2 regions of the Paenibacillus sp. FSL H8-0175 genome follow, and region 2 is predicted to be linked to the other one. Evidence: riboswitches for the same ligand, from Rfam matches in the RefSeq annotation. Region 2 holds a riboswitch; the other holds the start of a gene.
What was found. A riboswitch is a leader RNA that binds a small molecule or an ion and turns the genes downstream of it on or off. The one in region 2 is predicted to bind cyclic di-AMP.
Positions count from the first base shown of each region.

Region 1 (4,095 bases), 1.7 Mb from region 2:
TAGTAGGAATATTGCAAATTGGGATCTTTGTCGCAGCGATCGTCGTCAATTTGACGCTCCCGCATAATGCGACTGTATTGGCTGATTTTGATCTCGATTTAGGCCAGCTCAATATTAACTTGCTGCTCTATGGATTTGTCTTGTACGTATTAGGTTACTTCCTCTATGCCTTGATGTATGCGGCTGTAGGTTCGATTGTCAGCCGTACGGAGGATCTCGGTCAGGCGGTAATGCCAATCATGATGTTAGGCTTCGTAGCGTTCTATGTTCCACTGTTCAGTATCTCCAATGCAGATACTCTAGTGGTTAAGATAGCGAGTTATGTGCCTTTCACCTCACCATTGACGATGCTGCTCCGAATTGGTGTCGGCGAGGTGGCGATCTGGCAAGTCATTGTATCGCTGCTGATCCTGCTTGTGACTACCTTCATCTTCGGATGGCTGGCAGCCAAGATCTATCGTACCGGCGTACTGATGTACGGCAAACGCCCAAGTATTAAAGAAATTAGAAAAGCAATGAAAGCTTACAAGATCTAAGAAGACCTCATAATAACTTTTAAGGAGTGCTAATGATGTCTACAAGCGAACAATATACCATTATGCTTTTAATGAGTTCTGTATCGCTGGCTACGGTTAGTAGAATGCTTCCGGATGGCTCCACTTTTATGGATTTCGTTCAAGGCGTATTGACTGGTGTTGCTATAGTGGGGATGTTGGCAGGATTGTGGATGTACGGTAAGGCGCGTAAGAGTAAAGTGTAATAGTAGGCACTGAGTTTTCGGGGGTATCCTAACAGCCGTTTATGGTTGCTGGGATATCCCCGTTTTTGAGTTGGCAATCTCTTTGTATACGAGCTGATATAGCTAACGGACCCAGCAGCACTTAAATGCAACAATCATCGAGATTTGGCAAGATATCGGACACTATAGTCGCTATTGGCATGAAAAAGGGTGAATTAGTAGCTCTTTTAACCAAATAGTTGCATTGGAGTCCGATACTATGCTCAAAAGGCGATAAACGTGCAAATAACGTCATCTGGGTCCGTAAGCCTTGGTGGAAGATGATTAGGGCTTGCTTTAAGACGATCCGAGAAATTCATCGCTCGGGATTTCTACTGGAGTCCGAACGCCGGCCATATTTGTGGAAAAGCTTCAATTAAAGGCTCCTGAGTCCGTTAGATGCTTCATGCGCTTAAAGATTGTCTGAATTCTAGTCAGTGACTAAATTATAGAAAGATTTGCGCTCGTTAGTATATCCGTTTGGGTGGTCATCTGCTCCCGTAGAGCTCTAAGCTGTGTTTTCAGTGCGGGAACACTTTTTTGCAGAATAATGCTTATTTGAGAAAGAGGCAGCTTTAGGCCGTACCACATGACCTTCACAAGCTGTTCCTCCCAAGGTAATGCCTTAGCCGATAGAAGCGAGCGCCGGGCAAAAGAATCAGCACACTGGTGAATACAAGTGCGGTAAGCGTGGATAGAGAATAACTGAGGATCAAAATCATCCTGACGATATATTTTATGAAGCTCTGTGAAGGTGCGGATAGTAATCTTGTCTGCCTCATTAGATTGTTCTAACAACATGGAACTAAGTACGTAGACTTCATTAGTATACTTTTGAACACACTCTGCAAATTTAGTACTGTAGGTGGACTCGGGAGGTAAGGGGTCAGGCATGGTGAACACGATCCTTTCAGATTGAGAGATTTGCTTGAATCTATAATATAGAAAAGTAAGAGATGGATTTATTGATGAGATCGGCGGTGTCTGGTTCCGGGCAACTGTGTTTCTGCTGGGAGGCAGTGGATAAAGCTTTGGAAGGTTTGTAGTAGAGCCGTTCACTTCTGGAATTGCTCCCCCCTGCTGCAACACTGTACAGACGCCCTTGCTGAATATGCCCTGCCAAGGATTTACCCTGGAGCTTGGCCTTTAAATCCTGCAAAGCACCCTGAACTAGCTCAAGCTTAACCTGCTCCCAATCTGAACCTTCGCGGCGGACCTTATCCAGCGCTTCTTCAAGACGGCAATGACAGATGGCCCGTAAAAAAGAACTCCATTTAATAAGATCGAAATTTTTGGTGTTGGCAGAGATCAGACAAGCCCCCCAACTGCAGCCTCCCTTACAGGTGAGCTTCAGAATACCATAACGGCAGCCTTCAGCCCCTTCCATTCCATAGTGAATAGGCTCGGGTTCATCCAATACAAATACTTCAATGCGGGATAGTCTGCGCTGGTCCATAGTAGGGTTCCTCCTTAGATTTCCAAAAGCTTTAAGTCAACATGATGAGTGACACTAGCCTTTTCTACACAAGCGAGCATCTCCATTTTATTCTCACAGACTGCGGTATGCTCTAGCCATAGTCGGAACTTCTCTTTTCGTATAACAGATAGATGTAAGGGAAAGGTGCTGCGGGATCTCAAGACATACCAACCGGCGCTTACATCTTTCCAAGGCTCCTTGAAGGCTGTAAACCACGGGAGCTTTTGGTGTGATGACCAATCCTGCTGCTGCTGTTGTTCTCGAATTTTTTTATATATCTCATATACAATCTTAGAGTCTAAACAGTCTTTACAAGAAGAAGGTGTGCTGAACTGGCGAAGGGCTTGGATCTGGTTCTGGCCAAATGCATAGCCTACAATGTACCTGTGATTATGTTCTTCGAACCACAAGGCCCCGAAACAAACGTAATTTAGACTTATCGGCTCAAGCAGCCCTTGATGTATCCCTAAATAATAGTGCTTCAAAACATTCACCCCATCCAGCGTGCTATCACCTAATAAGCTTAGGTAACGCAAAAACCGCAGCAAGAGGAGGACCTCTGCTGCGGTTTTGGATTACAGGCAGATATACCTGGGCCAAAGCGTGGCGGATCAAGGGTCTCTCTCTTTACGCTTACGAGGTTAGCTGTCGGATTCGGACGGTGAGAGTCGCCCTACCTATTGAGACTTATGCAGTCTCCTTTGGATTCACCCCAAGTAGGCCAGATGGCCTGATGGTTCCCCCGTTCCCTGCGAATGCAGGAACTCAGCGTTGATTGTTTTTCATGAATTAGATTCAACCCGAATCATACTCTTTTCAAGATTTTCTGTAAAAAACGGAAAATGTTCTTTTAGAGCAATTTTAACCATATCCTGCCGACTACGACTGAAAAACGAGGTAAATAGGTATTTATGGCGTGTTATCGCGCCTCTTTCTCGCTCAGCCTCAGCTTCTTGCGTTTCTACCTATAATGGGAATTTGCAGTATTTTCGCTCTAAAAAGGTGAATAAAATCACATGTATTATAGATAGCGATTAAACGCTCCAAACTCGAGTAAACAAGAGATATAGAGAGATTAGATATCAAGTAAGCGCTATCTAATGGGAAAATAGTTTTTAATTTGCATTATTTTGGCATCATTCAGGTTTTACAAGTCTTCGTGCATAAGAGTATGATTACTCCTGTTTCAACGACAATCGAATATTTGATCCGCTTAATTTCCGGTAAGGAAAGCGGGGGAACCAACAATCGGCAGCCGATGTGAGAGTCGGAAGCCGGTTATGGGGTGAATCCTGTAGAGGGTGTGAGTGAGCTCGCATCTATACAGGTAGGGCGACTCTCACCGCCCGAATCCGACAGCTAACCTCGTAAGCGTATGGAGAGAGGATGAGTGCAATGTGACCGCTAGCGAGCCACAGAGGAGATCCTTTGTGGCTTTTTGCTGTGCTCTTAGAAGCAAAGCATTTATGGAGGCCTCCCCTAAGAGGTCGCTAAATTCATCATTAGCGGTATTTGTAAGGCAGCGTCTAATGACGTGACACAACCGAGCTTTAGGTTGTGCCCGAAAATGACGATAGGTCAACATCCTTTCGGAGATTTTCGTTGCCTCCTTGTTGTAAATGAGCAGGAGGAGAAAAAAGATGACGGATCAGAATGAATATGTGCTTGTATGTGCGCCTACAAAGGCGGGAGAACATTTCATTAAACTTCTGAAGTTCAGGGGTATTAAGATGGCGGGATTAACCAACAATGTGGCTGAGAAAGCTTTACTTGAGGAGCTCGGGATTGAGCAGGTTATTCTAGTGGATACCCGCCATCAGAGCACTTGGTTTCGCCCATC
Region 1 covers NZ_CP150299.1:624,064-628,158, forward strand. The annotation lists gene MHH46_RS02765 (ABC transporter permease) at 1-536, shown strand, start outside; gene MHH46_RS02770 (hypothetical protein) at 572-760, shown strand; gene MHH46_RS02775 (hypothetical protein) at 1,220-1,579, opposite strand; gene MHH46_RS02780 (hypothetical protein) at 1,713-2,234, opposite strand; gene MHH46_RS02785 (hypothetical protein) at 2,249-2,803, opposite strand; cyclic di-AMP (ydaO/yuaA leader) riboswitch at 2,872-3,036, opposite strand; cyclic di-AMP (ydaO/yuaA leader) riboswitch at 3,456-3,645, shown strand; gene MHH46_RS02790 (hypothetical protein) at 3,896-4,095, shown strand, end outside.
Region 1: it holds a riboswitch for cyclic di-AMP, as region 2 does, so the genes downstream of both, MHH46_RS02785 (hypothetical protein) here and MHH46_RS27100 (alpha/beta fold hydrolase) in region 2, are expected to answer to the same signal.

Region 2 (4,095 bases):
TGAAAGATTTAATGGGAACTGTGGAACAGGTAGAAGGGACTGTGGATATTCTGAACCCAGGGGAACCGGAAACTGAAGTCACAGGGATTATTACGGCCTTCTCTGCCACACAAAATATTGTGGAGCAAGCAATAGCGTTAGGAGCCAATTTGCTGATCACGCATGAAGGTGTATTTTATAGCCATCATGCAGCGAGCGAGTGGTTAGAAGGTGATCCGGTTTATCATGCGAAAAAAAGTCTGATCGAACATTCCCCAATAGCTATTTTTCGTTATCATGATTATTGGCATCGGCAAGAGCCGGATGGGATTATGATGGGTTTGCTGCGAGAGCTGGATTGGTCAGACTATGTGGAAGAGCAGCAAGCGGCTGCTACGATTCTCACTATTCCTGCTATGACTGTAATGGAAGCTGCTCAGTATATTAAAAGTAAGCTAGGCATCTCTTATGTACGCGCTGCTGGTGACCTGTCTCTGTCCTGCAAACGCGTAGGGATATTAGTAGGTTACAGAGGAGGTGGGATGATGGCTATTCCGCTTTTTAATGATCACAATCTTGATTTAATTATCGCTGGAGAGGGACCAGAGTGGGAGACTCCGGAATATGTGCGGGATGCAGGGCACCAAGGCAGATCTAAAGCGCTCATCATGTTGGGTCATGCGGAGAGTGAAGCGCCGGGGATGAAATATTTAGCTGAAATCTTAGCAGACAAATATCCCATGCTTCCTACCCGGTTCATTGCTGAACAACCCATCTATCAGATGGTTTAATCTGGGAAAATTAAGAGTACGGAATAAATAAACATATTATGGAGAAAATGAAGGGAAACAGGTCACTGAGAAAGGAGTGTTTCAATGGAAATTCCTTTGGAGGCTGATGAAGTATTAAGTCGGATCAAAAAGCTGCAAAGCGACGGAAGCTCAATCAGTAAAAAACAAGTAAAGCAAAGCGACCCAGAGCTTATGAGAAGTGCGCTGTTCTTTTTTCCAAGCTGGGAGCATGCATTGAAAAACGCCGATCTTTTGTAGCCATAGTATTGTAAAAGGAAGCTAAGTGGACAGGGGGAGATCTCTGATTCTGCTTAGCTTTTTTCTTTTTTATGAAATCATTCGTGCTGTTCATGTGAAATAATATTAACAAGCTTGCCAAACGGATCGGGGACATAGAAACGACGAACACCCCAAGGTACAGAAACTGGCCCAATATTGGTATTGAAGATTGTCGTTTCTTATTAAATAGGAAAGTACTGGTGAATCACCCCCTTTTTCGCTTGCTTCAGAGCTGTTTTTCTAAAGAAAACGAGTAAACAAGAGCAAAAGAAAGAGAAAATGAAGAGTATGCTTAATATGAAATGAAAAGCATTGCTTTCAACATTATTTTGACCAGAGCCCTCCTTTACAAGAAAACCTTACAAGAGTATGATTCATCTCAGAACTGAGAATTATCTTAAATTTACAATTACATAAGCAATCCGCTTAATTTCCGTTTCTGGAAAGCGGGGGAACCAACAACTGGCAGCCGATGTGAGAGTCGGCACTGGTTATGGGGTGAATCCTGTTCCGGGTGCATAATATGCATCCCTGCAGGTAGGGCAACTCTCACTGCCCGAATCCGACAGCTAACCTCGTAAGCGTATGGAGAGAGGATGAATGGCGTGTTTAGTGATGAATAGCCACAGAGAATCCCTCTGTGGTTTTTTGCTGCGTTTTTAAGCAGATATAGTCGTAGAATTTATTATGAAAGAGGTGTTACCTTTGCCTATCGCTAAACTGAACGGAACTTCGCTCTATTATGAAATCAATGGAACTGGCACTCCGGTTGTGTTTATCCATGGACATGGATTAACACACAGTATGTTCAAACCACAGCTGGAGTATTTTTCCGATAAATATAAAGTGATTTTGTGCGATTTACGGGGGAATGGCAAGTCTGGTAAACTGCTGGAGGCCCCACATGAGATTATTGAGACGCAATGTCTGGATCTGATTATGCTGTTGAATGACCTAGGTATCCGTGAAGCAGTTTTTGTAGGAATCGCCTATGGTGGCTTAGTCGTTCAGCATATTGCCAAACAATATCCTGAGCGTGTAAAAGCAATTGTGGTCGCGGATAGCTTTTGTAGGACTCACGGATCAACAATAGTAGGGAAAATACAAACTATGGCAGCATATTGCAGTTTACTAATGTATTATCTCCCAAGCGAGCTGGTGTTGCCTTCGATTCGGATGATGTACCGAGAGCGCTGGAGTCTGGCCTACAATGAGATTAGAAGAGGACTGCTGGACAAACGCCCCCGGGAGTTATATCGGCAAAGGCTGGCTACGAGCCATGTTGATTACACCAGATGTTTAAAGGCTTTTAAACGTCCTGCATTATGTATTGTGGGGGACTTTAATGAATTTGGAGTGAATTGTATGAAGGAAATGGTGTCTCAGCTGCCGCAGGCGCAGTTGGCGATTATTCCGAACGCATTAGATCCAAGTAATCTGTGCCAGCCGGAGCAATTCAATGCGATTCTTCAGCGTTTCTTAGAGAAGCAGCAGGGCAGTCAGCAGATTAGCTGATCTATAGGGAGACCTTCACAAGCGAAGCGTTTAAGTGAGAAAATAGGCGTCCCATAGCCAGGGCGGAATGAGCTGGCTATGGGTCGTCTTTCTGGGAAGAACTTTAGGGGAATTCTCCCTAAAATGAAGGAGATTATGGCTCCTAGAACGTAGATTAGGGAAATCCTCCCTAATAATAGGATGTTTTTAGCCATAAATGGGTATTTGCATGAATTTTTAGGGAGGAATTCCCTAAAAACCTCATTTTAAAGCGATTATCGATGAACATTAGGGAGGATTTCCCTAATATAATGGACATCCAATTAAAGGCTGGCTTATCCGTAGTGAAATCTACGAATGAGCCAGCCTTTGGTTATTTTACTAACCGATGGATGTTGAACATTTACAAGCATATTGTACCTAGAACGCTACTTAATGTCCCTACCCTACCACAGCACCAAATATAGCTCACCCGACGTGGGAAAGAACTGTAGGCCCTAAGTAGTGAAGGTAAGTGTATAGAAGGAGGCGTAGTAAGCAACGCATCTGCTACTCTTGCATTTTGTACAATGCGATCTACTCGTGTAAGATTAAGATAATTCATACTAAAGGAGCTGAGTCATGATGTCTCAAGCTGAAACTATAAAACTGACTTCATTATCTTCAAAAGGGGGCTGCGGCTGCAAAATCGGTCCCGCCGATCTCATGCAGGTTATTCGTAGTCTGCCACCAACTGTTCCTAACCCGGATCTACTTGTAGGTCTTGATACTAGTGATGATGCAGGGGTGTATCGTTTAAGTGATGAATTAGCGTTAGTGCAAACTGTTGATTTTTTCACGCCGATCGTGGATGATCCCTATTCATTTGGTCAAATTGCAGCAGCCAATGCATTAAGCGATATTTATGCGATGGGTGGAAAGCCGCTTACGGTGCTTAATATTGTGGCCTTTCCTATTTCTGTTTTAGATAAAAGCGTTCTTGGTGACATTTTGCGCGGTGCAGCGGATAAAGTACAGGAAGCAGGAGCTACTCTTGTGGGCGGACATTCCATCGACGATAAAGAGCCCAAATTCGGATTGGCCGTTACGGGCCTTGTGCATCCTGACAAAGTAAGAACGAATGCGGGCGCCAAGGTGGGAGACAAGCTGATTCTAACGAAGCCTATCGGTGTGGGGATCTTAACAACTTCCATTAAAAAGGATCAGCTATCTCCTGAAGAAACCACACGCCTTACGACAGTAATGTCTACTTTGAATAAAAAAGCGGCTGAAATCATGGAGCCTTATGATGTACATGCTTGTACAGATGTTACCGGATTTGGGCTACTGGGACATGCCTCGGAAATGGCTAAAGGGAGCGGCACGGGCCTGATCATTCGTCAAGGCGATGTACCTATGCTGCCAAGAGTAAGAGAGCTTGCGGAACAGGGATTTGTTCCAGGAGGCACTAAGAATAACTTTGCCCATCTGGAAGGCAGCATTCTTTATCCGGAGGAGATGGACCAACTAAGCCGCTATATTCTATGTGACGCTGTGACTTCTGGCGGACTGC
Region 2 covers NZ_CP150299.1:6,116,545-6,120,639, reverse strand. The annotation lists gene MHH46_RS27115 (Nif3-like dinuclear metal center hexameric protein) at 1-770, shown strand, start outside; gene MHH46_RS27110 (hypothetical protein) at 855-1,028, shown strand; partial or broken gene MHH46_RS27105 (glyoxalase) at 1,106-1,216, opposite strand; cyclic di-AMP (ydaO/yuaA leader) riboswitch at 1,463-1,649, shown strand; gene MHH46_RS27100 (alpha/beta fold hydrolase) at 1,737-2,564, shown strand; gene selD (selenide, water dikinase SelD) at 3,168-4,095, shown strand, end outside.